DNA from 3 places in the Nocardioides sp. GCM10023255 genome. Region 2 is predicted to be linked to each of the others. Evidence: predicted binding sites of a transcription regulator. Region 2 holds the regulator's gene; each other region holds the start of a gene.
The links. The regulator LexA, encoded in region 2, represses DNA repair genes until DNA is damaged. The targets are predictions, from matches to a motif close to TCGAACANNTGTTCGA.

Region 1 (9,736 bases), on a different contig from region 2:
GGCCGAGGGGGTCGAGCTGAGCGTCGTGGACGGGTGCGGCGGCCTGACCGCCGAGGAGATGGCGCGCGTCTTCGACGTGGCCTGGCAGGGGGGAGCGGCGCGCACCCCCGACCCCGACGACTCCTCGCACGCCCGCGGCGCCGGGCTCGGCCTGGCCATCGTCAAGGGCATCGTCGAGGCCCACCGCGGGCAGGTCGAGGTCGAGAACGTCGTCGACGGACCGGCCGCGGCCGGGTGCCGGTTCCGGGTGGTGCTGCCACGGGTGCCGGGGGAGTCGTCGCGCGAGCCGGTCGCCGACCCCGCCTGAGCCGTCGTACGCCGCGCCCACCGACGCCGCGGCTCCGGAATCGCCCCGGTGGCCGCGATCGCCCAGTGACCAGAATCGCCCAATTGGGGGGTTCGCCCGGGCCGGGATCGACGAAGAGTGGAGCCGTGGAGGAACGGGGGTTCTCGGACCACGGCGACGGCACCGACGAGCCGTCGGCGTGGCTGGGCGACCACGCCCAGGACGCGTGGACGGACGAGGACGACGTCCCGGTGGGGGACGACGTCCGGTACGACGCCGTGCCGGCGCCGGCCGGCGACCCGGGGCGGGGCGAGGACGGTTACGACGACCCGCCCGAGGACGAGGACCCCGAGTGGGACGAGGGCTGGGAGGCGGACTGGGACGGGGCTCTCGTCGACGTACCCGGGGAGCCGCAGCGCACGGCCCGGTGGTGGCTGAGCCCCGCGTTCTTCGCGGGTGCGCTCGCCGGGATGCTGGTCGTGGCCCTGGTCTGGCTGGTTGCCGCGGCGGGGTCCGAGGGGGCGTCGCGGGATCCGGCGAACGCCGCCGCGTCACGCGCGGTCCCGACCCCGTCGACCGACCCGACCACGTCCGCCGCGCAGCAGCAGGAGGAGCAGTGCGCCGATGCCGCTGCGGCCCTCCACGGGGTGCTGCAAGCGGCCGCGCCCGCCCTGGACCAGTGGGAGGTGCACGTGGGCGCCATGAACCAGCTGGTCTCCGGCGCCATCAGCCTGCAGCAGGCGACGCAGTTCTGGAACCAGACCCGCGTCGGCGCGCACCAGCGTCTGGCCCGGTTCCGGGCCGCCGACCGGAGCCTGGCCGTCCGGGCCGGGGCCTGCCCGGCACCGGAGGGGCTGCCCGACGCGCCCGCGGCGCTGCGTTCCTGCAGTCGCGTCGTGGCCCACGACCGGACGACACTGGACACCGCCCGGACGTCGATCGACACCTGGGAGCACCACGTGCACGACATGGAGATGCTCCGGTCGGGGCGCCTCTCGCCGGCGGCGGCGACGCAGATGTGGCTGGCCAGCTGGAGGCAGGGCGTCCGGGAGCTCGACGCCTACCACGCGGCGCGGCGCGAGCGGCAGCGCCAGCTGTGCGGCGGCTGAGCCTGGGGCCGGGTGCGGGGGCCGGGCGGCGGGTGGACGACACGCCCACCGCACCTGCGTGAGTCGAACACGTGTTCGGGCTAGGGTGGTTCCACAGGTGACGCGCAGGTCGACGTCGTCCCCAGCAGTCCGGCCCCGGACCGGCACTGTCGGCGGTCCCGTCTAGCGTCTCGCACGACGATGAACACGACGACGACATCCCAGACGAAGCGACCACGACGCGGGGCGGGCAAGCCCCCGAAGGAGAAGAACGACATGGCTGGTGGAGACCGCGACAAGGCTCTCGACACCGCGCTCGCCAACATCGAGCGCCAGTTCGGCAAGGGTTCGGTCATGCGGCTCGGCGACGAGACGCGCGCCCCGCTCGAGATCATCCCGACCGGCTCGATCGCGCTCGACGTGGCGCTCGGGCTCGGCGGCCTGCCCCGCGGCCGCGTGGTGGAGATCTACGGCCCGGAGTCCTCCGGAAAGACGACGGTCGCCCTGCACGCGGTGGCCAATGCCCAGCGCGCCGGCGGCATCGTGGCGTTCATCGACGCCGAGCACGCCCTCGACCCCGAGTACGCCAAGAACCTCGGTGTCGACACCGACGCGCTGCTGGTCTCCCAGCCCGACTCCGGTGAGCAGGCGCTCGAGATCGCCGACATGCTGATCCGCTCCGGTGCGCTCGACCTGATCGTCATCGACTCGGTGGCCGCCCTGGTGCCCCGTGCCGAGATCGAGGGCGAGATGGGCGACAGCCACGTCGGCCTGCAGGCCCGGCTGATGAGCCAGGCGCTGCGCAAGATGACCGGTGCCCTGAACAACTCCAAGACGACCGCGATCTTCATCAACCAGCTGCGCGAGAAGATCGGCGTGATGTTCGGCTCCCCGGAGACCACGACCGGTGGTCGGGCGCTGAAGTTCTACTCCTCGGTCCGCCTCGACGTGCGCCGCATCGAGACGCTCAAGGACGGCACCGACATGGTCGGCAACCGCACCCGCGTCAAGGTCGTCAAGAACAAGGTCGCCCCGCCGTTCAAGCAGGCCGAGTTCGACATCATGTACGGCAAGGGCATCAGCCGCGAGGGCGGCCTGATCGACGTCGGCGTGGAGGCGGGTCTGGTCCGCAAGGCCGGTGCCTGGTACACCTACGAGGGCGACCAGCTCGGCCAGGGCAAGGAGAACGCCCGCAACTTCCTGCGGGACAACCCCGACCTGGCCAACGAGCTCGAGAAGAAGATCCTCGAGAAGCTCGGGGTGGGCCCGACGGTCGACGCCGAGGTCCCCGCCGACCCGCTGGGCGTCGATGACTTCTGAGCCCCGCAGCACCCGTTCGTCGGGCTTCGACGACGACCGACCCGCACCCTCGTGGGCCGGTGACGTCACCGCCGGGGTGGACGCGTGGACGCAGCGTGCGTCCACGCCCGCCCCGGCGGACACCGAGATGCCCGAGCGGGGGTCGTCACGCGGCGGTGCCCGGTCGGGCCGTCGGCGGGCCGGGCGCGGACGCACCGATCCGCCCCCGCCCGACCCGCAGGAAGGTGGCCCGGAGGCCGACCCCGAGTCGGTGGCCCGCAAGATCCTGCTCGACCAGCTGACCGGCCAGGCCCGCAGCCGCAAGGAGCTCGACGACAAGCTCGCGGCCAGGAACGTGCCACCCGAGATCGCGACCCGCCTCCTCGACCGCTTCGAGGAGGTCGGCCTGGTCGACGACGAGGCGTTCGCGCGGTCGTGGATCGCCAGCCGGCAGCCGGGCAAGGGGCTGGCCCGCCGGGCGCTCGCCCAGGAGCTGCGTCGCAAGGGCGTCGACGACGAGGTCGCCCGCGAGGCCCTCGACGAGATCGACCCGGCGGCCGAGGAGGAGGCGGCGCGCGCCCTGGTGCGCAAGAAGCTGCGCTCGCTGGCCCGGGTCGACGACACCACCGCCACCCGGCGCCTGGTCGGCATGCTCGCGAGGAAGGGCTACGGCTCCGGCCTGGCCTTCGCCGTGGTGCGCGAGGAGCTCGCTGCGAGCGGCCGCGACCACGATGAGGACCTCGCCGGCCCCGGCCTCTGACGATCCGGCAGACTCCCGTCATGACCGACCGGGAGACCTTGACCTGGGAGGCGTTCGGCGCCTCCGTGCGTGACCTGGGCCAGCAGGTCGTCGACGACGGCTTCGACCCCGACCTGATCCTCTCGATCGCCCGCGGCGGCCTGGCTCTCGGCATGGGCCTGGGCTACGCGCTGGCGGTGAAGAACCTCGCCGTGGTCAACGTCGAGTTCTACACCGGCGAGGACCAGCGGCTGGAGATGCCGATCATGCTGCCGCCGACCCCGGACGTGGTGGACCTGTCGGGCCTGAAGGTGCTCATCGCCGACGACGTCGCCGACACCGGGCGCACCCTCGAGATCGTCCAGGACTTCTGCGCCGACCACGTGGCCGAGGCCCGCACCGCCGTGGTCTACGAGAAGCCGCGGTCGGTGGTGAAGCCCGACTACGCCTGGCGGCGGACGTCGGCCTGGATCGACTTCCCGTGGTCCTCCCAGCCGCCGTTGGTCGAGCGCGCCGGCGGCGCCCCCGCCTGAGCCACCGGCCTCGGGGCGCCCGGCGTCCGAGGGAGGTGCTGCCCCTCAGGCGTGGATCGGCCTACGCTCACCCATGTGGCCGAGCACGTCGGGATGCGCGTCGTCGTCCACGACCGGGGGCACGACCTCGCCGGCGTGGTGCGCGCGGGGGAGTCCTGGGCCGAGGCGGCGAGACGCACCTGCGCGGCGGTGCACGCGCTGCCGGTACCGGTCGACCTCTCCGGTGGGGTCAAGCAGTTCGCGATCGACCACGAGCGGGTGGTCTCGCTCCGGGCGATGACCCACGGCGACCTCGCCGACGTCGCCCGGTGGTGTGCGACCGAGCACGTGCGTCGTTGGTGGGCCGTCGACGGTGAGCCCACCCGCGAGGCGGTCGAGGCGACGTACGCCCCGCGCATCGACGGGATGACCCCGACGCGGATGTGGGTGGTCGAGGTCAACGGCCGGTCGGTGGGATTCGTGCAGGACCACCGGATCGGCGACCACCCGGACGCGGCCGTCCCCGGCCCGGCCCGGGACGCGATCGGGGTCGAGTACGCGATCGGTGACCCGGCCTGGGTGGGTCGCGGCCTCGGCGTACGCCTGCTGTGGGCCTGGATGCTGCGCGCCCGCCGTCGCTTCCCCGACGCGCCCACCTTCTTCGCTGCCCCCGACCATCGCAACGCACCCTCGCTGCGGATCCTGGCGAAGGCCGGCTTCGCGGAGGAGCTGAGGTTCGACGAGCAGCACCGCGACGGCAGCGTCGGCACGGTGGTGGGCTGCAGCCTCGACGTGCGCCGGGTCCTGGGGTGAGTCCCGTCGGTCGAGCCGCACCCTCCGGTGGTCGAGGTCGTCGAGACCCGACATGATGGCCCGCATGACCGACGAGTACCCCTTCCGCCTGCCCGCGGGCCCGGTGGACCTCACCTCCATCGAGACCAACACCTCGCCGGGCTTCACGGGTGGCAAGAAGAAGGGCAAGGCCGCTCTCTTCGCGCTGGGGGACGAGCTGTCGGACCTCCAGGAACGACTCTTCGCGGAGGGCCGGTCCGGCTCCGGGCGCCGCCTGCTGCTGGTGCTGCAGGGCATGGACACCTCCGGCAAGGGCGGGGTGCTGCGGCACACCGTGGGGCTGGTCGACCCGCAGGGCGTGCGGATCACCTCCTTCAAATCGCCGACCGACGAGGAGCGGGAGCACGACTTCCTGTGGCGGGTCCGTCGGGCACTGCCGGAGCCCGGCTACATCGGCGTCTTCGACCGCTCGCACTACGAGGACGTCCTGATCGGGCGGGTGCGCGAGCTGGCCGAGCCCGACGAGATCGAGCGCCGCTACGGGGCGATCAACGACTTCGAGCGCGAGCTCGTCGACAGCGGCACCACGATCGTGAAGTGCATGCTCCACATCTCGGCGGACGAGCAGAAGGAGCGGCTGCTCGCGCGGCTGGGGAAGCCCAGCAAGCACTGGAAGTTCAACCCCGGCGACATCGACGAGCGTGCGCAGTGGCCGCGCTACCGCGAGGCCTACGAGATCGCCCTCGAGCGCACGAACACCGAGCACGCGCCCTGGTTCGTGATCCCGAGCGGCAAGAAGTGGTACCGCAACCTCGCCATCGGCCGGCTCCTCTACGACACGCTGCGCAGGATGGACCCGCAGTGGCCGGTAGCCGACTTCGACGTCGAGGCCGAGACGAAGCGTCTCATCCACGAGGCACCCGTCTCGTGAGCGCGACCGTCTCCGTCACCAGGTACGTCACCCCGCTGCGCGAGGGTGGCAGCCTGCCCGGCATCGTCGAGGCCGACGACCTCGGCACCTACGTCTGCAAGTTCCGCGGCGCCGGCCAGGGGCTGCGCGTGCTCGTCGCCGAGGTGGTCGTCGGTGAGCTGGCGCGCCGCATCGGGCTGCGGACACCGCGCCTGGTCGCCCTGGAGCTGGACCCCGAGATCGCGCGCTACGAGGCCGACGAGGAGGTGCAGGACCTGCTCAACGCGAGCGCCGGGCTCAACCTCGGAGTGGACTTCCTGCCGGGCGCGTTCGGGTACGACGGCGACCTGCCCGCCGGTCAGGGGGTCGGCGCCACCGTGCTGTGGCTCGACGCGTTCACCGCCAACGTCGACCGCAGCTGGCGCAACCCCAACCTGCTGCTGTGGCACGGCGACCTGTGGGTGATCGACCACGGCGCGTCGCTGTACTTCCACCACGCGTGGTCCGGGGGTGTGACCGATCCGGCGCGGTTCGCCGCGCAGCCGTGGGACCCCAGCGACCACGTGCTCGGCTCCCACGCGGCCGAGCTGCCTGCCGCGGACGAGCGGATCCGCGCCCTGCTCGACGAGTCCGTCCTCGCGGAGGTGCTGGCCGAGGTGCCCGACGAGTGGCTGGAGCCGGTCCCCGGCGCGGAGACCGCGGACGCCGTGCGTGCGGCGTACGTGGCGTTCCTGACCGCGCGGCTGGCGACCCGGCAGTGGCTTCCGGCGGGGGTGGGCGCATGAGCACCTCGACCAGGCTGGCCTACCAGTACGTCGTGCTCCGCTGCGTGCCGCGCGTGGACCGGGAGGAGTTCCTCAACGTCGGGGTGGTCGTCTACTGCCAGGTGAGTGACTACCTCGATGTCGCGTGGGCGGTCGACCGCGAGCGGCTGGCGGCGCTCGACCCCGGCCTCGACCTCGACCAGGTGTGCGAGGCGCTGGCGTTCGTCGAGGGCGTCTGCGCGGGCGACGAGCGTGGCGGCGCGGCGGCGGCCCGACCGATCGGCCAACGCTTCGGTTTCATCAAGGCGCCGCGCAGCACCGTGATCCAGCCCGGTCCGGTCCACGGCGGCGTGACCGCCGACCCGGCACGCCAGCTCGAACACCTGCTGGAGAAGCTGGTCAGCTGACCGCGGCTCGCTGACGGTCTGTCAGAGGTAGGGGCGCAGCGCCCTCAGCGACTCGGTCGGCACCTTGACGGCGATGCCCTCACCGATGGTCCGGAGCAGCCACCGGTCGCCGTTGCGCACCAGCTTGGCCATCGCCAGCCCGGTCTGCGGGACGCCGCCGGTGAGCGTGAAGCGCGCCAGCTCGACGTCGTGCTCGTCGGTGATGCGGCAGTAGGCGTTGTTGATCCACTCGAGCGTGTGGCCCTGGTAGCTGCTCACCAGGAACACGATCGTGTCGACCTTGGTGTACACGCTGCCGAGGTCGACGGTGATGACCTCGTCGTCGCCCTCGCCCCGCCCGGTGACGTTGTCACCGAGGTGCACCACCGACCCGTCCCGGGTCCGGAGGTTGTTGTAGAAGGCGAGGTCGAAGAGCTGGCCGTCTGCGAACTGCACGGCCGAGGCGTCGAGGTCGACGTCGGGCGCACCGGTGCCGATGAAGCCGGCGGTCCGCTCCTTGTCCCAGCCCAGGCCCACGCGCAGCCGGGTCAGCGGCCGCCCCTCCTCAGTGGCCAGCTCGAGCTCCTGGCCCGCGGTCAGCTGCGTCACGTCGTTCCTCCCGTCGGTGGTCCTTCGAACCTACCGGGCGGGAGGAACGACGTGACGTCAGACGGGGACCAGCTCGACCGCACCCACGGCGTACCGCGCCAGGATGGTGCGGGCCAGCTCCGGGTGCGCACCCAGCGGCTCCGAGACCGCGATGGCGCCCGCCTCGGTGGCCAGCTCCGCGGCCCGGTCCGGCAGGAAGCCGGGGGCGAGGAAGAGCGAGGCGACCGCGATGTGGCGGCGGCCCTCGGCGCGGAACTGGCGCACCGCCTCGCCGGCGGCCGGGGGAGCCGCCGAGGCGAACGCCGCGGTGACCGGCAGCTTGTGCCGCTGGCCCCACACCCGGGCGAGCCGGGCGACGGCCTGGTTGGCCAGGGCGTCGCTCGAGCCGGCCGCGGCCAGCACCAGCGCGTCGAGCTCGCGCACCCGCGCGGCCTTCAGCGCCTCGCGCATGCGCACGTCGAGGACCTCGAGGAAGCACGGCTCGAGGCCGAGGATCGAGGTGGCCCGGATCTGCAGGCCCTCGTGGCGGGCCTGGGCCTCGGCGACCGCGGACGGGACGTCGACCTTCGCGTGGTAGGCCTCGGTGAGCAGGAGGGGTACGACGACGATCTCGTCGTGGCCGGCCTTCACGAGCCGGTCCACGACCGTCGTGAACGACGGCTTGGAGAGCTCGAGGAACGCCTGCTCGACACGCAGGTCCGGGCGCATCGCGCGGACCTCGTCGACCAGGGCGGTGATCGTCGCAGCGGACCGTGGGTCACGGCTTCCGTGAGCCAGGGCCACCAGGGCAGGAGCAGCCATCAGTGCGGCCTCCTCTGTGTTGCCGGTGCTACCGGGGTGGTGGTGTGACGACGACCGACAGCGCTGTCGATCTGGGGGGAGTGAGGAGTCATGAGTGGATCCCGCACTCGGTCTTGTTGGTGCCGGCCCAGCGCCCGCTGCGCGGGTCCTCGCCGGGGGCGACGCGGCGCGTGCACGGCCAGCAGCCGATGGAGGGGTAGCCGTCGTAGACGAGCGGGTTGACGAGCACGCCGTTCTCGGCGACGTAGCGCTCGACCTCCTCGTCGGACCAGCGGGCCAGGGGCGAGACCTTGACCTTGCCCTTCTTGGCGTCCCAGCCGACGACGGGGGCGATGACCCGGTTGTGGGTCTCGGCCCGCCGCAGCCCGGTCGCCCAGGCGTCGTACTGCTCCAGCGACTCGGCCAGCGGCTTGACCTTGCGCAGCGCGCAGCACAGGTCGGGGTCGGTCTTGTACAGGTCCTTGCCGTGCTCCGCGTCCTGCTCGGCCACGCTCTGCGCGGGCGTGATGGTCAGCAGGTTGACGTCCAGGGTGGCCTCGACCGCGTCGCGGGTGCCGATGGTCTCCGCGAAGTGGTAGCCGGTGTCGAGGAACACCACGTCGATGCCGGGCGCGACCTTGGCGGCGAGGTGGGCCAGCACCGCGTCCCCCATGGAGGAGGTGATGCAGAACCGCTCGCCGAAGGTCGCGACCGCCCACTCGATGATGTGCTCGGCCGGCGCCAGCTCGAGCTCGGCCCCGACGTGGGAGACCAGCTCGCGCAGCTCCTCGGGGGAGCGCCCCTCGGTGTGGGTGCCGCGGAAGTTGCGGGCGGACGTGGTGGTCGCGGCGGTCATGCCGAACCACCTCCCGACGGCCTCAGCAGCCCGAGCATCTTCAGCGAGAACGCCCGCATGCAGGAGCGGCACTCCCAGGTCCCGTGCGGGGAGCTGACCTCCCCGGTCTCGGAGACGACCTCGTGCGGACGCAGGTCCTCGTCGCCGCAGTAGGGGCAGTGGAAGGGCACGGCGCGCTCGCTCATGAGACCGTCTCCAGCTCGCGCTCGCCCCGCAGGTCGGCCTCGTCGGCGCGGGTGACCCACGTGGCGAAGGACTCGCCGGGCTCCCGCTGGTCCAGGTAGGCCCGCACCACGTTGGTGACGTAGTCGTCGAGGCCCGCGCTGGTCACCTTGTGCGCCCGCAGCTTGCGGCCGAAGGTCGCGTTGAGCCCGGTCGCGCCGCCCAGGTGGACCTGGAACCCCTCGACCTGGTTGCCGTCGGCGTCCATCACCAGCTGGCCCTTGAGCCCGATGTCCGCGACCTGGGTGCGGGCGCAGGCGTTGGGGCAGCCGTTGACGTTGACGGTGATGGGGGTGTCGAGGTCGGGGATGCGACGCTCGAGCTCGGCGACCAGGTCGCGGGCGCGGTTCTTGGTGTCGACGATCGCCAGCTTGCAGAACTCGATGCCGGTGCAGGCCATCGTGCTGCGCCGCCAGTTCGACGGGGTGGCGGTGAGGCCGATCGTCTCCAGGTCCTCGAGGAACGCGTCGAGGTGGGCCTGCTCGACGCCGAT
Region 2 (9,736 bases):
CCGACCCGCTCGTTGGCGACGAACCGGAGCCGGCGGCCGCCACCCTCGGTGAGCGCCATGCCGACCCGGCGGACCTCCGGCAGCTCGACGAGGTCGGTGATCAGGAAGCGTGCGATCTGGTCCACGTCGTGGGCGCTGCGCAGGGCGAAGCCCAGTCGCGACAAGTGCCCCAGCGGTCCTCGCGGCCCATCTCCCAGCTGCTCCGAGGACGCATCCCCCGCGGAGCCCAACCCCTCCACCACGCGCACAGGGTAAGCCACGCCACATGTTGCGCAGATCCCCCATACGGCACTTGACATTCGTGTCGCGGTCCGGATGGGAATGTCGGCCCGACGGCGTGGCGAACCGAGGGATCGGTCACAATGATGGCGTGGGAAGCAGGGGGAAGCGCGCAGGATCACGACGGGCGTCGAAACGGGCACCGTCGTTCTCGCCGTCCCTCCTGCTTCTCGCCGTCGGGGTCACGGTCTCGGTGGTCGCCTGGGGGTACCTCGTGTACGCCGCGATCGACTTCGGCTCCACCGCCCGCTCGGGCGACTCGCGCGCGTGGTGGTTCCTCGGGCTCGCGTCGGCGGGCGCGGTCGCGTGCCTGTTCGCGGGGCTGATGCTGGTCACCCGGTTGCTGCGCCGGCTGGGGATCACCCATGACGCGCCCCCGCCCGGCGCGCCGCGGGTGGACGCGGCGCCGCTCGCGCCCCCCGGTCCGTCTGCTCCGCCTGCGCCGCCGCAGGTGCGTACGCCGGGCGGCCGGCGAGCCGCGCGCTGACTTCCCCGGTCGGACCGTCAGCGGTCCACCAGGCGTCGGACGAACTTCAGCCCCGACCAGGTCTCGTCGATCGCGGCGACCTTGACGTCGACGAACCCCAGCTCGAGGCCGAGCGCGCGCACGATGTTCTCGTCGAGGTCGGAGTCGAGGCCGTCCGGGTTGCGCCTCGTCCTCTGCGCGGCCTTCTTGGGCCAGCAGACCCAGACCATGCCGTCGCGAGCCGTGCGCTCGAACAGGACCGGGAGCCGTTCCGCCAGCCCTGCGCGCTTTGTGTGGAACGTGAGGGTGACGTCGGCCTGCCGCGGCAGGCGGCGTACGACGTGCGCCGCGGCCTCACCGAGGTCCAGGTCGTCCGGGGCGCCGTCGAGGAACAGGACGTGGTCGTCCTTGATGCCGAGCTTGCGCACCAGCGGGGTGCCCGAGTAGCCGGCCATGGCGCGACGCTAGCGACGTCGCGGAAATGCCGCGAGGGGCGGAGCCTCCCCAGGCTCCACCCCTCGTCTTCCCCGGCTCGCCAGCCGGGGTCGAGTCGGCTGGCGAAGTCTTGTCGGTCGGCGGGTCAGTCCCCCGCCGGCACCCGCAGGCGCTGCCCGGCCTGCACCATCGCGGAGTCGAGGGCGTTGAGCCGCTCGATGCGCTCCACCATGCCGCGGACGTCGCCGTCGTCGGCGATGTCGGCGGCGATGCCCCAAAGCGTCTCGCCGGAGCCGACCATCACCACGCGGGTGGGCTCGGGGGTGCCGGGCCGCTCGGTCGCAACCGAGCCGGCCGCCCAGAACAGCCCGAGCCCGAGCACCACGAGCAGCGCGAGAGCGAAGACGACGAGCCGGCCGCGACGGGTGAGCCGGACCTGTCCGCCGGCGCGGGCCGGGGCCGTGCGCGTCGTCCGGGTGGCGGGCGTGCGCACCACGGTCGGGCGGAAGGTGGTGCTCGCGGTCATCGTGCTCATCGGGACCTCCTGGGGAAGTGGCGGCCAGCCTCGGTCGTCGTCGATCTGCTGTCGAACCGATGTCTAACGGGGGCCACCGACAGTCCGCGTGGGACTGGTCTGGACCATCCGGCTTCCACCGAGTCGATCAGGCGTTCGATCGAACATGTGTACGAGGCTAGAGCACGTGTTCGAACGACACAAGACCCGTCACGAACATTTGTTCGAACACATTCGAACGGCAGCGTTGGCGCTCGGGCCGGCGTGGAGTCCCTGTCGTACCGGGTACGACGGTCACTCCACGATCAGCGATACCCGACCAGCACCGGAGTCGCGGTCCGCACCCTCAGCCGCTCCGGCGCGCCCGGGATCGTGACCGTCCCGTCGACGTCGCGCCACGGCCCCCCGTTGACCCGGAACTCGGCGGCGTACGTCGTGTCCACCCGCGGGCTCACCCCACCCTTGGCCCGGTAGTCGTGGGTGATCTCCAGGTGCGGGTACGGCGCCCCCGCGCTCTCGCTCGCGAGCTCGTCGCCGTCACCGAACACCCACCGGAACTGGCTCGGCCAGATCTTCAGATCCACCCGCTGCCCCAGCAGTCGCACAGTGCGCGTGAACGGCTGCTGCTCGGTGTAGAAGTTGGTCTCGAAGTTGACCAGTGTCTCGCCACCTGGGGGCTGGACCATGAGCTCTGACCTGGGCAGTTGCAGATTCCGGAACGCCTCAGCGACTACGCCGGGCGTCACATCCGGTTCAGCCGGAGCGGCCGGGTCGGGGACACATCCTTCCGTCCAGTTGACGCCCGCACAGAACTCGTCCTGCAGGTCGGGTCCTACAAAGACGATTGGCTGTGGGGACGACTGATTAGGGTCGCCTTCTCCCAAAGTCCCCTGACCAGGTTGAGCGGGGTGGTGAATCGTGACGCCGGTCCAGATTCCGCCCGACGTGGTCGTGACATGCGACGACGAGTGGTCGTGGTCAGCAACCGCATGACCTGGCAGCCCCCCGACGAGCAACGCCGACGCTGCGAAGACGACGAAGCGCTTCACGACTCCTCCAGCCTGAGCTCTCGCACCTGCCAGTCGCCGTCGCGCGGGATCAACGCCAGTCCAACACGCAGCACATCTGCGCTCACAACCTTCACGAGCTGATCCTTCGAGTCGTACCAACGCTCGCGCGCCGTAGAGAGGTCGACCTTCCAGATCATCCCGAGTGGTGCTTTTCGAGTGAAAGCAACCGACTGGACGGTCCAGCGGCCGCCCTTGATGTAGCCACCATTTCGATAGGCGGCCTCGACGTTTGCGGCAAGGATCTTGCAGTTGTGGCACTGCTTCGAGGAGCCGGCAAGAAACTCCGATGTCTCGCCGGATGAGAGCGAATCCGACATAGCAGCGAAGTACTCACGAAGGAACTGTTCCTGCTGGCCCCTGCTCGTTTGCGCCGGACCGGTCGACGGCGAGGGCGACTCCCTCACTGAGGCCGACCCCGACGGAGCAGGAGCCATCTTCGGCTCAGGATCATCCGAGCACCCACCCAGCAACAGGGCAGCCGCGAGTCCGAGAGCGAACGCCGTCCGAGAGCGATGCACGCGCAGATCCTTCCCCGAGAACCAGCACCCGAAAACCCCGTCAACCGGGCGCCGGAAAGCACGCTAGTGGAGGTTCAACGAGCGGGGAACCCGCAGGTCACCGGCCTGTGGAGGACGGCCGGAGACCCCAGCGCCGGGCAGTTCGCGGGCGGTCGGACGTGCCCGAGCGTGGGAGCAGAGGAGAGGAGCGCGAACTGCCCTGCTGGCGGGACGGGTCAGGAGGAGGCGGACCGCTTCATCGCCCGCCGGCCCTGGGCGACGAACAGCCCGAGCCCGCGCGCGGCGACCGAGGGCGCGAGCGCCGAGGCCCGGACGACGCCTCCGCGCCAGCCCGGCACCGAGCGCACGACCCGGGAGGTGCCGATCAGCGAGACAGCGGCCGAGGCGACCTCGTCGACGCTGAGGATCCGCCCGCCGGAATGCACCAGCGCCGCCCCGATCCCGTCCGGGTCCTGGCCGTCCAGCATCGCCGTCTGCACCCCGTCCGGGCAGAGCGCGTGCACGCGCACGCCCCGGGGTGTCTCCACGTCGCACGACATCGAGATCGAGACGATCGCGGCCTTCGTGGCGGCGTACACGCTGTAGCCCGGCACCGGCCCGAACCCCGACAGCGACGCCGTGTTCACGATGTCCCCTCCGCGGGGACCGAAGGCATCGAGCGCGGCGCGCATCCCCCACAGCGTGCCGAGGACGTTCACCTCGACCAGCCGGCGCACCGCCTCCTCGGACAGCGAGGAGAGCGTGCCGTCGTCACCGACGCCGGCGTTGTTGAACCACGCGGTGAGCGCGCCGTGGCGCGTGGCCTCGGCGGCCGCCGCAGCATGGGCCGCCGGGTCGCGGACGTCGAGCGCGAGGCCGCGCACGGCACCGATCTCGGTGGCCGTCCGCTCGGCGGCCGGCCCGTCCACGTCGGTGACGACGACGGCGTGGCCGCGGGCCACCATCTGCTCGGCGATCCCCCGCCCGATCCCGCGGGCACCACCGGTGACGACACAGCTCGAGGCAAAGGACATGGCCGGAGTCAACCAGATGCGTCATGCGGCGACGGCCCGTCGCGTCGTACGTTCCGACGGTGACCACCGACCCGCGCGCCGACGCCGTCGAGAGGAACCTCGCGGAGTTCCACCGCGTCCTGGCGACCTCCCCCCTGGTCACGACCGGCACCCACCCCGACGTCACGAGCTTCCGCAGCGGACTGCCGCACCCGCTCTTCAACGACGTCGTCGGCGCCCGCTTCACGCCCGGGACCGAGCGGGCACGCGTCGAGGACACGGTGGCCCCGTTCGTCGAGGCCGGGCTCCCGTTCCTGTGGTGGTGCGGACCTTCGACCTGGTCCGAGGCGCTGGACCGCGCCCTCACCGGGATCGGCGCCCAGCGCGAGGACAGCCCGGGCATGCACGTCGCGATCACCGCGGACGAGCCCGCCGACCCCGATGACCCCGCCGACCTCGATGACCCCGAGGCGCGCGCGGTGCCCGGGCTCGAGATCGCGCTCGGCACCGAGGCATCAGACCGCGACGTCGCGCGACTCATGTGCGAGGTCTTCGAGATCCCCGGCTCCCTCGCTGCACCGCTGCGGGACTGGATGACCGTCTTCGACCCGGCCTGCCTGGTGCACGCCGTGGCGAGCCTCGACGGCGAGCCGGTCGGCTGCGGCTCGGTGTGGATCACCGGACGCACCGCGGGCATCTACAACGTCGCGACGCTCGCGCACGCCCGCAGGCGCGGCGTGGGGTACGCCGTCACGGCCGCTCTGCTGCGCGCGGGGCGGGCGCGCGGGTGCGACGAGTCGATCCTGGTCGCGAGCCGCATGGGTCGCCCGGTCTACGAGCGGCTCGGCTACGTCGAGGTGTGCACCATGCCGCAGTACGTGTGGATCCCCGCCGGATCGTGACCCGCCCGACCCGCGACACGCCTTCGAACAGATGTTTGAATCACCCAGCCGTTTTGGCTAGCGTGGTCCCCACTCGCCCGGGGCGCCCCGGAGCGTCCGCCGCAGAGCCTGGAGGCAGCCGCATGGCCACGAAGAAGTCCGACAAGGTCACCCAGCTTCCCGACGGCCCGCCGGACGCCACCGGCCTCACCCCGCGCCAGCAGCGCGTCCTGACCACGATCAGGAACTCCATCGAGAAGCGCGGCTACCCGCCGAGCATGCGCGAGATCGGTGACGCGGTCGGCCTGACCAGCTCCTCCAGCGTCGCCCACCAGCTCAAGGTGCTCGAGGAGAAGGGCTTCCTCAAGCGCGACCCCAACCGGCCCCGCGCGATCGAGGTGTTCCTGCCCGAGGTGATGGCCGCCCGCCGGTCCATCTCGGCGGCCGACGAGACGATGTACGACGAGACCGGCGTGGGCGACGCCGTGCCCGCGGCGCAGTACGTCCCCGTGCTCGGCCGGATCGCGGCCGGTGGCCCGATCCTCGCCGAGGAGCGGATCGAGGACGTCTTCCCGCTGCCCAAGCAGCTCGTCGGCGACGGCCAGCTGTTCCTGCTCGAGGTCTCTGGCGACTCGATGATCGATGCCGCCATCTGCAACGGCGACTACGTCGTCATCCGTCAGGAGCAGACCGCGCAGAACGGCGAGATCGTGGCGGCGATGATCGACGGCGAGGCGACGGTCAAGACGTTCCAGCGCAAGGACGGCCACGTCTGGCTGCTCCCCCACAACGACGCCTACGAGCCGATCGACGGCACCCACGCGACCATCCTCGGGAAGGTGACCGCGGTCCTGCGGCGGATGTGACCCCGAGGTAATAATGACGGGAATCAGGGGGCGGTCAGGGGCATACTTGATGGCAGTGTGCCCTGCCTGACCTGAAAGTGGACCCGTGAGCATCCCGAGCATTCCCGCGATCGTGGGTATCCGTAAGCGATACCCACGTCTCGTGCGCGGTGTCCTCGAGCTGGCGCTGGTCCTGACCCTGTGGGTCGCCTACAGCCTCTCGCGCCTCTTCGCGGACGCCGCCATGGGCCCCGCCCTGGCCCGCGCCCACGACCTGCTCCACATCGAGCGGCACCTCGGGATCCACTGGGAGGTGCCGCTCAACCACCTCTTCACCGACAACGACGTCATCGGGCTGATCGCCAGCTACTGGTACGCCACGCTCCACTACGTCGTCACCGCCGCCGTGCTGCTCTGGCTCTACCGGCTCGGCTCGCGCTGCTACATCCCGGCCCGTCGGGCGCTCGCGATCGGCACCATCATCGGCCTGGTTGCCTACCTGCTGATGCCGACCGCCCCGCCTCGGTTCATCCAGGGCTACGTCGACGTGCTCAGCCTGCACGCCGCCGACGGCTGGTGGAGCGCCGACGCGTCGGCCCCGCGCGGCCTCGGCGGGCTCACCAACGAGCTGGCCGCCTTCCCCTCGCTGCACGCCGGCTGGGCGCTGTGGGTCGCGATCGCGCTGCAGCGGCACGCCCGCTGGCACTGGCTGCGCGTGCTCGGGTGGCTGTACGCCGCCGGTACCGCCGTCGTCATCGTCGGCACCGGCAACCACTGGGTGATCGACGTGGTCGTCGGCTGGCTCGTCGTGGTCGCCGGGTGGCTGGCCGCCGAGGGCATGCCCGCCCCGGTCGACGACGACGAGCTCGACCGCGAGCTCGACAGCCTGACGACCGCCCAGGGCTCCGCCGCGGCCACAGCCGACTGACCCCCGGGCGACGCCCGGGTGAACTGACGGTGCTCACACCCCGCGCCCCGTCACCCCTGCCCGGTCCCGCCCGTTGAGGACGCGTGAGCACCCCACGCGCCGCCACCCCCCGGCCCCTGCGAGCCGAGCCCCTGCGAGCCCGGCCGTTGCCGCGACGTACCCTCCTCGCGACCGGCGCGGCCGGCGGCGTCCTCGCCGGCCTCGCACCGGGCGTGACGTCGACCCCGGCCGCGGCCGCGGCGGCCCGTGACGGCGGTGGCGCGTTCCGGCACGGCGTCGCGTCCGGCGACCCCCTGCCGACCGCGGTGGTCATCTGGACCCGGGTCACCCCCACCCCGGCCAGCACCCCCGGCTCCGGGAAGGGGCCGCGCGTGCGCGTGGAGTGGGAGGTGGCGACCGACGCGCAGTTCCGCCACGTGGTGCGCAGCGGCAGCTTCGGCACCGGCCCGGAGCGCGACCACACCGTCAAGGTGGACGTGAAGGGGCTCCAGCCCGCCCGGTGGTACCACTACCGCTTCCGCTGGGACGGACGCACCAGCCGTGTCGGGCGCACCCGCACCGCCCCCGCCCACGACGCCACCCCCGACCACCTCCGCTTCGGCGTCGTCTCCTGCGCGAACCTCCAGGCCGGTTGGTTCAGCGCCTACCGCGGCCTCGCCGCCCGCGACGACCTGCACGCGGTGGTGCACCTCGGCGACTACCTCTACGAGTACGGGCCGGGCGAGTACGGCTACGGCCCGGACGACCGGGACATCCGCAGCCACCAGCCCGCCCACGAGATGGTGTCGCTGGCCGACTACCGCCAGCGGCACGGGCAGTACAAGCGCGACCCCGACCTGCAGGACCTGCACGCGAAGTACCCGTGGGTCGTGACCTGGGACGACCACGAGACCGCCAACGACGCCTGGCGGGACGGCGCGGAGAACCACACCCCCGGCCGCGGCGCCGGTGGCGAGGGCAGCTACCGCGACCGCCGGGCACGCGCGCACCGGGCGTACGACGAGTGGATGCCGGCCCGGCTCGACGGCAGCGTCCGCGTGGGTGACGGCGACCGGCTCTTCCGCCGGCTGCGCTTCGGCACCCTCGCCGAGCTCAGCATGCTCGACCTGCGCACCCACCGCGACCGCCAGGTCCAGCCGGTCGCCCCCACGCCCGTGCCCGACCCCGACCCCGAGGTCAGCGACCCGGACCGCACCATCACCGGCCGCCGGCAGATGGACTGGCTCCAGGACTCGCTCTCCCACGACGCCGTGCAGTGGAAGGTCGTCGGCAACCCGGTGATGATCGCGCCGGTGAACTTCGGGGCGGTCCCCGACGACCTCGTCGACCCGGTCAACGACGCCACCGGCCTGCTGCCGGCCGACGGGGCGCCGTACAACGTCGACCAGTGGGACGGCTACACCGACGACCGGCGCGAGGTCTTCGCGCACATCCGCCGGCACCGGGTCAGCGACGCGCTCTTCATCACCGGCGACATCCACTCCGGCTGGGCGGCCGAGCTGCCGTACGACGCCTCGACCTACCCGCTCGGGGAGTCGGCGGGGGTGGAGTTCGTGTGCACCTCGGTGACATCGAACAACCTCAAGGACATCACCGGCTCCCCCGCCCGCACCACCAGCGTGCCGGTCGAGGAGGCGATCAAGGCCAACAACCGGCACGTGAAGTACCTCGACTTCGACAGCCACGGCTTCTCGGTGCTCGACCTGACCGCCGAGCGCGCCCAGATGGACTGGTTCGTCATCGGCGACCGGGCCGACCGGGACACCCCGATCACCTGGTCGACGTCGTGGGCGACCCGGACCGGCACCGGACGCGTCGAGTCCGTCGACGGCCCGGTGGGCTCCTGATGTGCGGACCCGACCGCGCTGCCGGCACCTTCGCCGCCGGCCTCGAGCAGGCACGGACCGGCCGCCGCGCCCTGCTCTCCGCCGGCGCCGGCGGGCTGCTGCTCTCGAGCCTGCCCGGCGCCGCGAGCGCGTCTGCCCGCCGCCGCCCGAGGCACCGCAAGCGGGCCTACGTGCTGGTCGTCGACGGCTGCCGCCCCGACGAGATCGACGCCCTGCTGACCCCGAACCTCCACGCCCTGCGAGAGCGCGGGTTGCACCTCCCCCGGGCCGCCTCGCTGCCGGTGATGGAGACCATCCCCAACCACGTGATGATGATGACGGGGGTCCGGCCAGACCGGTCGGGCGTGCCCGCGAACGCGATCCACGACCGCGAGCTCGGCAAGGTCCGGACCATGGACCGGCCCACCGACATCGCGGCCCCCACGGTGATCGGCCGGCTCAACCGGCACGGGCTGACCACCGGCACCGTGCTGAGCAAGGAGTACCTCTACGGAGTCTTCGGCACCCGCGCCACGCACCGCTGGGAGCCGGCGCCGGTCGTCCCCGTCTCCGGGCACGCACCCGACCGGTTCACGATGGACGCCGCGCTCGCCATGGTCGACGAGCTCGACCCCGACTTCATGTTCGTCATCCTCGGCGACGTCGACCGCTTCGGCCACGCCGACCTGACCGGGACGACACTGCGGCTGCAGCGGCGGGTCGCCCTCGCCGACACCGACCGCCAGGTCGGGCGCTTCGTCGACATGCTGCGCGCCACCGGCCGGTGGCGGCACTCGATGCTGCTGGTGCTGGCCGACCACTCGATGGACTGGTCGACCCCCGAGAAGGTGGTCAGCCTCCAGGCGCCGATGGACGCGGACCCGCTGCTCGCCGGCCGGGTGCGGATCGCCGACAACGGCGGCGCCGACCTCCTCTACTGGACCGGCCCCGCCCGCGACCGGGACCGGGCGGTGGACCGGAT
Region 3 (9,736 bases), on a different contig from region 2:
TCCAGGGCCACGCTCGAGATCTTCTCCGCCCTCAACGTCACGGTCTGAGGCGGCGGCCCGCCGCGCTACCGCTCCGCGGGCCCGACGGCCTGGGCCACCAGCGCCGCGGACAGGCCGACGAAGGCCAGTCCGGCCCCCGGGGTGGCGTGCGCGCCGGCGGCGTACACGCCCGGGACAGGCGTGCCGGGGCCCAGCCGGCGGCGCACGGTCGCGCGGCCCTGCCACAGCACGCCGAGCGGCGAGCCGCCCCACTGCTCGACCAGGTCGCGCGGCGAGCGGTCCACCCGGGCGACGACCTGCTCGCGCACGTCGATGCCGTGCCGCGCCAGGGCGCGCAGCATGTCCTCGGCGAGGCGACCGCGGCCGTGGACCGTCCACGCGGCGTGCCCGGCCGGCGCCCGGCCACCGGTGCGCACGACCAGCATCGGGTCCCCGTGCAGGACGACCTCGCGGGGCAGGTCGGGCACCGGCCCCTCCAGCCCGACGTGGGCGACCACCGGGGGGATCGCCGGCATGGTGCGCTCCACGAAGCCCGCCAGGGCCGGGAGCCGGCGCGGGTCGATCGCGCAGACCACGACGTCGGCGTCGACCTCGCCGTCGGCGGTCGCCACCGCCGCGACCCGCCCGCCGCGCAGCACCAGGTCGATGACCTCGGTGGACGTGGCCACCTGCACCTTGCGGGTCTCGAGCCGGCGCCCCAGGGCCTCGGCGAGCACGCCCATCCCACCGGTCACGGTCCAGGCACCGAACCGCTGCTCGACGTACGCCGTCACGCCCAGCCAGGCGGGCACGTTGCGCAGGTCGTGGCCCTCGGCCACCAACGGGTGGCCGGCGACGAGACGGAGCCGCTCGTCCTTGAACGTCCGGCGCAGCCTTCTGTGCATCACCTCGCGGCTGTCCAGCCGGGCCGCGACGTCGCGGGGCAGGTCGTCGGGTCGCCAGGGGCGCTCGAGGTAGCCCTGGCGCAGCACGTCCCAGTCGTCGGCGTACGCCGACACGTGGTCGGCCCAGCGCCGGCCGAGCCCGGGCTCGAGGGCGTCGAAGGCGGCGATCTGCGCGGCCCGCGAGCCACCGGGCAGCCGGACCGAGGTGTCGTCCTCGAAGCGGTGCTCGCGGATGACGTCCAGGGGCACGAGCTCCAGCTCGCGCTCGAGCGGCCTGCCGGACTTGCGGAACAGGTCGCGGACCACGGCGGGCAGCAGCGCGGCGTGCGGGCCGGCGTCCCAGGCGAACCCGTCGGCGGTCTCCTCGACCAGCGCGCCGCCGAGCCTCTCCGAGCGCTCCAGCAGCGTGACCTCGTGGCCGAGCTTGGCCAGCCGCGCCGCCGCCGCCAGGCCGCCGAACCCGCCACCGACCACCACGACCCGCGCCATGGCGCCACACCCTACGGCCCGGGCTACGGCGTCGCCGTGCCTCCCGCGGTGCGCAGGTCCGGGGCCGCCTCGAGATCGCCGAAGCCGGTGCCGTGCTCGCGGTCCACGAAACGCAGCAGGGCGAGGTTGACCTCGGCCAGCCGCTCTCCCGGCGCCAGCGCCACGCCGGGGTCGAGCTTGGCGAAGAAGCCGGTCGGGGTGTCGGCGATCTCCACGGTGCTCCCGGCACCGGAGGCGGAGGTGCGGACGAGCTCCCTACCGTCCCAGCGGACCGGGTGCGAGAAGCTGCCGCCGACGCCGACCCCCTCACCGAACGCGACCGCCCTGCCGACCCGCTCGGCGTCCATCAGGTCGACGAGCCCCTCGAGGTCGGCGACGGTCAGCCCGGGGTCCACGCCGGCCACGAGGGCCGCCTGGAGGAAGGTGAAGAACCGGCGGTCCACCTCGGCGACCGTGGTCGCGCCCGCCGACATCCGGGTGTTGAGCTCGGTCGGGCGGAACCCGTCGGCGGTGAGGACGCCGTCGACCCCGAAGGCGCCGCGGTAGCCGTGCGCCTGCTGGAGGTGCGCCCCGACCCGGCGCACGACGTCACGCATCTGCTCGCGGTCCGCGGGCGGTGGGTCCCACGACGTGCCGAGCCCCCCGTAGACGAACCGCCGGCGCACCGGGTCGCGCAGCATGGCGATCTCGACCGGGCGCAGCGCGGCGGTGCCGTCGGGGAGCACGAATCCGTGGATCGAGCAGGGCACGCCGTCCAGGAACGGCATCACCCGCACCCGGTCGCAGCGTGGCCGGAAGAACCCCAGGGCTGCTGCCCGGTCGCCGCCGTCGCGGATCCAGCGCACGTAGTTGCCGCCGCCGTTGAAGCCGTCGCGCGCGTCGCCGGACCAGACGGCCCCCAGCGGCCCGGCCACCCGGTCGGTGGCGGCGGCGAGGGCGCCGTCGTCGGCGGGGACGATGAGGTACGGCGCGTGGGCGACCCCTGCGGCGGCCCAGACCTCGTCGGCCAGCATCTTGTCCTCGAGCGCCAGGAACGACGCCGGCCGGCCGCCCGTGACCGGACGCCCGAGGATCGGCTCGTCGGTGGTGACGAACGGGCTCGTGGACCAGATCCCGCGTCGGTGCGGGTCGAGCTCCTCGACGGCCGCCACCACGTGGTCGGGCAGGTCGTGGGCCAACCGGTCGTGGACGCGGAGCTCGTCGGTCACCGACGCCGTCGGCGGCGGCGCGACCTCGACCACCACGCACTCGCCCTCGGCCGGCACCGGCCCGGCGCCGCGGCTGGTCGAGACGACCAGGACCGGGCAGCCGAGCTCGCGCAACCAGCCGACGAGAGGCGTGAAGCCGGCGAGCACTCCCGGCCCGAGGAGGACCGGACGGCCCGCGAAGAGCTCACCGAGGCGCGCGGTCACCCGCGCCCGGGTGCCCGGGTCGGTGAGGTCGGTCGGCGGCTGCATGTCTCGACGCTAGTGAGGGGAGCGTGGGCCGGCCACCGGGATCCCGCTGCCCGGGCGCGGGTCGCGGCGGCGCCGCCACCGGCGCCAGCCGCGCCGGACCAGCCGCGCGAGCAGGAGCAGCAGGAGCAGCCCGGCCGCCAGCAGCACCGCCGCGATCGCGGCAGCGGCCCGGGGCTGCTCGATCGCGAACCACACGACCGCCAGCACCACGACGTCCTCGGCGATGCTGGCCGTGATGTTGGTGACCGGCTCCGGTGAGGAGTTGAGGGCCAGCCGTCCGCCCGCCTTGGCGAGGTGGGAGAGCAGCGCGGTCCCGCCGCCGACCACGCCGAGCACCGCCTCGTCCAGGGAGTCGGCCTGCCCCGCGATCAGCACGCCCACCACGGCGCCGGCGGTGGGGCGGATCGCCGTCGAGACCGCGTCCCACGTGGAGTCGACGTAGGGGATCTTGTCGGCCACGAACTCGAAGGCGTAGAGGAGGAACGCCACCGCCAGGACGTCCCAGCGGCCGAGCGCGTCAGGGACGTCGGCGAACCCGCCGAGACGGTCGGAGATGCCGAGCACGAGCACGACCAGGTAGCAGTTCACCCCGCTGGCCCAGCCGCTCGAGAACGCCAGTGCGAGCGAGTCCACGCGCGGAGTCTAGGTGACGCGGACTCAGTCGCAGGGGTAGCTGACGCCCGAGCTCGGGAGGGTCCACGGGCCGCACTCGCCGGGGTTGTCCGGCGGCTCCGGGATCACCAGCACCGGGTCGGTGCCGAGCTCGGCGAGGTCGTCGACGGGCACCCGGAGCTCCTCCTGCGCCGAGCCCAGGTCGGGGGCGTGCACGGTCTCCCTCACGTAGGTCAGGAAGGTCTCGGAGTGGATCACCTTGACGCTGCGCTCGAACCACAGCCGGCCCGGGTCGCCCCGGTCGAGGCGGTCCGAGCGGACCAGCATCCAGCCGTCGCCGGGCGCGAGCTCGCGCAGCGCGGCCAGCCGCTCGATCACCAGGTCGCCGTCCGGGGTGGTGGTGACCTCGCAGCGCAGGTAGGTGTGGGACCGCACGTCGTTCGCGCAGCTCTCGCGGGAGCTGCCCTCGGCCTCGCTGCGGGCGTGGCTGAGGTCGACGGAGAGGCGGTGGTCCCCGGTGCCGCCGTAGGAGATCGACATGCCGCTGGCCTTGTCGTACCACTTCGGCGGCAGCTCGTTGCCCTGCCCGTCGAAGGCCCCGAAGTCACCGGCCGGCAGGTCCGGGACGCTGCGCGAGAACACCGTAGACGCGTGCTCCTCCAGCAGCCGGGGCATCTGCTGGGCGTCGTAGTCGGCCAGCGCGCGACGGGTCGCCGGGTCGATGGCGGTCGTCGGGCCGTCCCCGCCCGGATCCGGCAGGGCCTGCGCGACGGCCACGCCGGCCGCGGTCACGACGACGGCGGCGACGGCGCCGGCGGCCAGGCGCTGTCCGCGCAGCCGCCGCCGACCGGCGCGGACCGCCGGGCCCGGGTCGGGGAGGTGGCCGGGCTCGTCGCGGGCGACGTGCTCGCGCAGGAGGGTGGTGAGGTCGTCGGCGGTCATCGGGTCTCCTCGGTGGCGATGAGCTCGGGCAGGTGGGTGCGCAGGGTCCCGAGGGCGCGCGCGGTCTGGCTCTTGACGGTTCCCTCCGCGACGCCGAGCAGCTCGGCGACCTCCGCGACCGGGAGGTCGTCGAGGAACCGCAGCGCGACGATCGCGCGCTGCCGCGCCGGCAGCACCGCCAGCGCGGCGCCGAGGTCCAGCCCGGTGGTCGGCTCCTCGCCCGGCCGGTCCGGCAGCTGGTCGGTCGGGCTCTCGGGACGGCGTCGGCGCAGGTGCGAGAGGCACTCGTTGACGACCACCTTGCGGGCGTACGCCGTGCGGGTGGCCGGCCGCGTCCGCGACCACACGGCGTACAGCTTGGCCATGCCCTGCTGGGTCAGGTCCTCGGCGAGGTGCCAGTCGCGCACCACGAGGTAGGCGGTGCGGCGCAGGCCGGGGCCGTGGACCGAGAAGAACTCCGTGAACTCCTGCTCACGCTGGTCGCGTCGCACGTGGGCAGCCTCCGGTCCGAGATGGGCGCCGCGCCACGGGTGGGCAGCGGTCTACCCGTTGTACGCCGCCCGCGGTCCCTGAGGTTCGCAGCGCCGCCCGGGAATGTCAGTGGGCCTTCCCGGCCGACTCCTGGGCCGACTCCTGGGCAGTCCCCTGGGCGGCGGTCACGCGGGCCAGCGCGTCCGCATCCCGGCCGACCACGGTGGTGCCGTCGGCGGCGGTGAGGATCGGGCGCTGGATGGTGGCCGGATGCGCGGCCATCGCCTCCAGCCACGCCGCGCGGCGGTCGGGCTCGCGGGGCAGGTCGATGCCGGCCTCGCGCGTCTCCTTCGGCCGGGCGACGTCCCAGGGCTCGAGCCCGAGCCTCGCCACCACCTCGCCGAGCTCGGCGGCGGTCGGCGGGTCGTCGAGGTAGCGGCGCACGGTGTACTCCACGCCGGCGGCGTCGAGCTCCGCGGTCGCAGCACGGCACTTCGAGCAGGCGGGGTTGAGCCAGATCTCCATCGTCCGGGCCCTCAGTCGACGTCGGTCTCGGTGGCGCCGGTGAGGGCGACCAGCTCGTCGTACGTCGTGGAGAACACCGCGGCGGGGTGGCCGGCGGCCGCCCACACCACGTCGTACTTCCGCAGCCAGGGGTCGAGGTAGGTCGGCACCGGCGCCGGGTGGCCGATGGGGGAGACGCCGCCGATGACCTGGCCGGTGTGCTCGCGGACGAACTCGGGCTTCGCGCGCCGCAGCTCCGCGACGCCGATGCGCTCGGCGACCTTCGCGGTGTCGACGCGGTGCGCGCCCGAGGTGAGGATCAGCACGGGGGTGCCGCCTGCGTCGAAGAGCAGGCTGTTGGCGATCGCGCCCACCTCGCAGCCCAGTGCCTCGGCGGCCAGTGCGGCGGTGTGGACCGAGTCGGGGAGAATGACGATCTCGCCCTGGCCGCCACGGCGCCGGTGCTCGTCTCGAAATAGGGTGATGGTGGGGTGCTCGGTCGTCATACTGCGACCCTAGCCAGAGGCGAGGCCACCGGTCCGGTGGGTTTTCGTGGTGCGTGCGCCGGTGGTCCGGCGCCTGAGAGGAGACTGGATGAGTCGGCAGCAGCCGCGCTCGGTGAGCGGTGCGACCTGGGTCCTGCTGGGGTTGGTCCTGCTGAGCGGGTTCACGGCCCTGCTCACGGTCATCCTGCGTGACGACCTGGTCAGCTCGTGGGCGGCAGGGCACCCCGACTCGACGGGCGACCTCAAGCCGCCGGCGTTCGTGCCCGTGGCGATCGTGCTCTTCGTGGTGTTCGCACTGCTGGCGGGCGTGCTGGCGGTGTTCCTGCGCAGCGGGCACAGCTGGGCACGGCTCTCGCTGACCGCGCTGGTGGGCTTCATGGCCGTCGCGACCCTGGCCGGGCTGCGCAGCGACCCGCCCCCGCTGTTCATCGTCCTCACCGTCGTCTCGGTGGTGCTCGACGCCGCCCTGCTGTTCTTCCTCTGGCACCGCGACACCAGCGCCTACATCCGCGGCGTCTGGCTCTCCTCGCACCCCGTCACCCGGCGGTGACGCGGCCGGCGCCCGAGGGCGCCGGCGATCTCTTGACGGACTGTCCGTGCCGAGGTGTAGCGTTCGGGGTGTTCGAACACGCGTTCGAACCCCGCTCGGCGGGGACGATCTCGACCCCGTCCCCGCCGGGCCGGCCCGGGGGTGACCCACGGCCGGTCGACGCGGGACCGGGGTCGGTGTCCGGGGTCGAGGGTGTGTGAGAGGTGGCGGCCAGATGAGGCGGTACGACGACCCCGTGGAGGTCCGCAAGGGCTGGGTGACGGGCGTGGAGGGTCCCGAGCAGTTCCTGTGGCGCGGGCGGCTGTGGAAGGTGCGGGCCGTGGTCGCGCACTGGGTGGAGACGTCGCCGTGGTGGCAGTCGTCCGGGGTGCGGGCGGCGGTCGGCTCCGACGACGTCCCGCTCGGGGGCTCGGGGTCGGTGGCTGCGGCCGGCGACCTCCTCGTCGAGCGCGAGCTCTGGCGGGTCGAGGCCGGCCGGGGCATGGGCCCGGCGGCCGGGTCCGGCGAGGGTGACGGCGGCGGGGTCTTCGACCTCTCCTTCGACTGGTCCGACGGTCGCTGGCAGCTCGTCGGCTGCGTGGACTGAGGGGTGGAGTCGATGAGCGTCCCCAACCCCTATGCCCTGCCGGCCACCACGCACTCCTACCTCGCCCGCTCGGCCGAGTCGCTGAGCGAGGCGATGGCGGCGACCGAGGTGCCCGCCCGCTACGCCTGCGCCCACGTGGCGGCGCTGCGGGCCGCGGCCGCCCTGCTGGCGGCCCGGGCGCACCCGGCGCCGGCGCGGCGCCGCCCGCAGAAGAACGCCTGGGTGCTGCTGGCCGAGGTGGCCCCCGAGCTCGAGGAGTGGGCCCGGTTCTTCGCGGCGGGCGCCGGCAAGCGAGCCGCGGCCGAGGCCGGTTCGACCCGCGCCGTCACCGAGCGCGAGGCCGACGACCTGGTGCGCGACTCCGACCGCTTCCTCGCCGTCGTCGAGCAGTGCCTCGGCCTGGTCCCGCACGCGCCGGCGCGCGCCCAGGTGGTGCGGCACGTGGGCTGAGCCTCGGCCTCCGGGCCGAGTTGACGTCTCCCCGGGGAGGCGTAGACTTCAGGTGTTCGAACATGTGTTCGACAAAACAGTCAGGGTCGAGCCGGCTGAGTGCGCAGGAGGCGACCCGTGCCCGATCCCTTCCCCCATCTCCACGTGGCCTCGGGCTACTCGCTGCAGTACGGCGCGTCCCACCCGCACACGCTCGTCGAGCGGGCCGTCGAGCACGAGATGGACACCCTGGCGCTGACCGACCGCGACGGCACCTACGGCGCGGTGAAGTTCGCCAAGGCGTGCCTGTCGGCGGGCGTGCGGCCGGTGCTGGGGGTCGACCTCGCCCACCGGCCCACGCTCACCACGACGTCGTCCGACGAGGTCGCCCGGGCCGGGCGCCCCCGGACCCCGGTGCGGGGCGGGGCGTTCCGGGACCCGCGGCTGCCCCGGGTGACGCTGCTGGCCAGCGGCCGGGCGGGGTGGGCGGCGGTGTGCCGGCTGGTCTCGGCCACCCACCTCGCCGGGGAGCGGGGGGTCCCGGTGCTCGACCCCGGCCTGCCGGAGGTGGCCGAGCTGCTCGGGTCCGGCGACCTGGTGGTGCTGCTCGGTCCGGCCTCCGAGCTCGGGGTCGCCGCCACCCGCCGCCGCGACGACCTCGCCGAGACGGTGCTCGCGCCGTGGCGGGCTCGGGTGCCCCGGGAGAACCTCCTGGTCGAGCTGGTCTCCCACCGGCTCGGCGCGTCCGGTGCCGGCTGGGGGCCCGGGACCACCCCGCACGCCGCCCGGATGGCCGGGGCGGCCCGCCGGGCCGGGCTGGGGACGGTGCTCACCAACGCGGTCCGCTACGCCGACCGTCGCGACGCCCCCACTGTCGACGTCCTCGACGCCGCCCGCCGGCTGGTCGCGCTCGATCGCCGGCACGTCGATCGGGGCAACGCGGAGGGGTTCTTGAAGTCCGGCAAGGAGATGGCCGAGGTCGCCGAGGAGATCAGCCGCCTCGCCGGGCTGGCCGCCGACCCGGCCCGCGAGGCCCGGCAGCTGCTGGCCCGCACCCGCGCGGTGGCGGACCGGTGCGCGCTCGACCCGCGCTCCGACCTGGGCCTGGGGGAGGTGCACTTCCCGGAGTTCGAGCTGGCCGCCGGGGGCGTCACCCCGCGGCCCACGCCGGGAGCAGGTCCGGCCGACGCCCTGCTCCGCGCCCGCTGCGAGGGCGCGATCGGGGACCGCTACGGCTCGGGGCCGAGACAGGTCGTGTGGAAGCGGCTCGACGACGAGCTGGAGACGATCCGCGAGCTCGGCTACGCGTCGTACTTCCTCACCGTCGGCGACGTCACCGACCTGATCCGCGAGATGGGGGTGCGCTGCGCCGCCCGCGGCTCGGGCGCGGGCAGCCTGGTCAACTACCTGCTCGGCATCTCCGGGGTCGACCCGATCCGGCACGGGCTGCTCATGGAGCGGTTCCTCTCCCCGCTGCGCCAGGCGCTGCCCGACATCGACGTCGACGTGGAGTCGGCGCGGCGGCTGGAGGTCTACGAGCGGGTCCTCGACCGGTACGGCGGGGAGCGGTGCGTGTGCGTCTCGATGATGGACACCTACCGGGTCCGCCACGCCGTCCGTGACGTCGGTGCCGCGCTCGGCATGCCGCCCGGAGAGATCGACGCGATCGCCAAGGCGTTCCCGCACATCCGTGCCCGCGACGCCCGGGTCGCCCTGCGCGAGCTGCCCGAGCTCCGGGCCAGCGGGCTGGGGGAGGAGCGGCTCGACCTGATGTTCCGGCTGGTGGAGCGGCTCGACGGGCTGCCGCGGCACATCGCGGTGCACCCGTGCGGGGTGCTGCTCTCCGACGCGACGCTGCTCGACCGCACCCCCGTGGAGGCCAGCTACGCGGGGTTCCCGATGAGCCAGTTCGACAAGGACGACGTGGAGGACCTCGGCCTGCTCAAGCTCGACGTGCTCGGCATCCGGATGCAGTCCTCGATGGCCCACGCCCTCACCGAGATCGCGCGGGTCGACGGCGTCGAGGTCGACCTCGACGACGAGGAGCAGGTGCCGTTCGACGACCCGGAGACCTACGCGATGATCTCGTCCGCGAGGACCCTCGGCGTCTTCCAGATCGAGTCGCCCGGCCAGCGCGAGCTGGTCGGCAAGTCCGGGATCGAGTCCTTCGAGGACATCATCACCGACATCTCGCTGTTCCGGCCCGGGCCGGTCAAGAGCGACATGATCACGCCGTACCTCGACGTCAAGCAGGGCTGGAAGGCGCCGACGTACCTCCACGACGACCTGCGGCCGATCCTGGCCCC

Region 1: a site for LexA is predicted at 1,459-1,474, ahead of recA (recombinase RecA). Genes of this name have one in related genera too.
Region 3: a site for LexA is predicted at 6,488-6,503, ahead of ACFO9I_RS19430 (DUF6504 family protein). Genes of this name have one in related genera too.

The regions. Positions count from the first base shown of each region.
Region 1 is NZ_JBHSHU010000010.1:145,236-154,971, reverse strand. It holds gene ACFO9I_RS17365 (sensor histidine kinase) at 1-307, shown strand, start outside; gene ACFO9I_RS17360 (hypothetical protein) at 433-1,395, shown strand; gene recA (recombinase RecA) at 1,651-2,694, shown strand; gene ACFO9I_RS17350 (regulatory protein RecX) at 2,684-3,433, shown strand; gene ACFO9I_RS17345 (phosphoribosyltransferase) at 3,454-3,945, shown strand; gene ACFO9I_RS17340 (GNAT family N-acetyltransferase) at 4,021-4,737, shown strand; gene ACFO9I_RS17335 (PPK2 family polyphosphate kinase) at 4,802-5,647, shown strand; gene ACFO9I_RS17330 (HipA family kinase) at 5,644-6,411, shown strand; gene ACFO9I_RS17325 (DUF3037 domain-containing protein) at 6,408-6,797, shown strand; gene ACFO9I_RS17320 (TerD family protein) at 6,819-7,385, opposite strand; gene ACFO9I_RS17315 (sirohydrochlorin chelatase) at 7,443-8,186, opposite strand; gene ACFO9I_RS17310 (phosphoadenylyl-sulfate reductase) at 8,275-9,021, opposite strand; gene ACFO9I_RS17305 (hypothetical protein) at 9,018-9,206, opposite strand; gene ACFO9I_RS17300 (nitrite/sulfite reductase) at 9,203-9,736, opposite strand, start outside.
Region 2 is NZ_JBHSHU010000001.1:69,741-79,476, forward strand. It holds gene ACFO9I_RS00330 (ATP-binding protein) at 1-164, opposite strand, end outside; gene ACFO9I_RS00335 (hypothetical protein) at 371-766, shown strand; gene ACFO9I_RS00340 (DUF3052 domain-containing protein) at 784-1,200, opposite strand; gene ACFO9I_RS00345 (LysM peptidoglycan-binding domain-containing protein) at 1,326-1,715, opposite strand; gene ACFO9I_RS00350 (hypothetical protein) at 2,000-2,380, opposite strand; gene ACFO9I_RS00355 (hypothetical protein) at 2,740-3,081, opposite strand; gene ACFO9I_RS00360 (SDR family NAD(P)-dependent oxidoreductase) at 3,498-4,295, opposite strand; gene ACFO9I_RS00365 (GNAT family N-acetyltransferase) at 4,355-5,176, shown strand; gene lexA (transcriptional repressor LexA) at 5,299-6,021, shown strand; gene ACFO9I_RS00375 (phosphatase PAP2 family protein) at 6,164-6,928, shown strand; gene ACFO9I_RS00380 (alkaline phosphatase D family protein) at 7,012-8,775, shown strand; gene ACFO9I_RS00385 (alkaline phosphatase family protein) at 8,775-9,736, shown strand, end outside.
Region 3 is NZ_JBHSHU010000011.1:110,867-120,602, forward strand. It holds gene metF (methylenetetrahydrofolate reductase [NAD(P)H]) at 1-48, shown strand, start outside; gene ACFO9I_RS19390 (phytoene desaturase family protein) at 66-1,373, opposite strand; gene ACFO9I_RS19395 (hypothetical protein) at 1,397-2,830, opposite strand; gene ACFO9I_RS19400 (DUF4126 domain-containing protein) at 2,840-3,463, opposite strand; gene ACFO9I_RS19405 (hypothetical protein) at 3,488-4,384, opposite strand; gene ACFO9I_RS19410 (SigE family RNA polymerase sigma factor) at 4,381-4,875, opposite strand; gene ACFO9I_RS19415 (ArsC/Spx/MgsR family protein) at 4,982-5,380, opposite strand; gene ACFO9I_RS19420 (YbaK/EbsC family protein) at 5,392-5,865, opposite strand; gene ACFO9I_RS19425 (hypothetical protein) at 5,954-6,415, shown strand; gene ACFO9I_RS19430 (DUF6504 family protein) at 6,630-7,001, shown strand; gene ACFO9I_RS19435 (SAV_6107 family HEPN domain-containing protein) at 7,014-7,451, shown strand; partial or broken gene ACFO9I_RS19440 (DNA polymerase III subunit alpha) at 7,569-9,736, shown strand, end outside.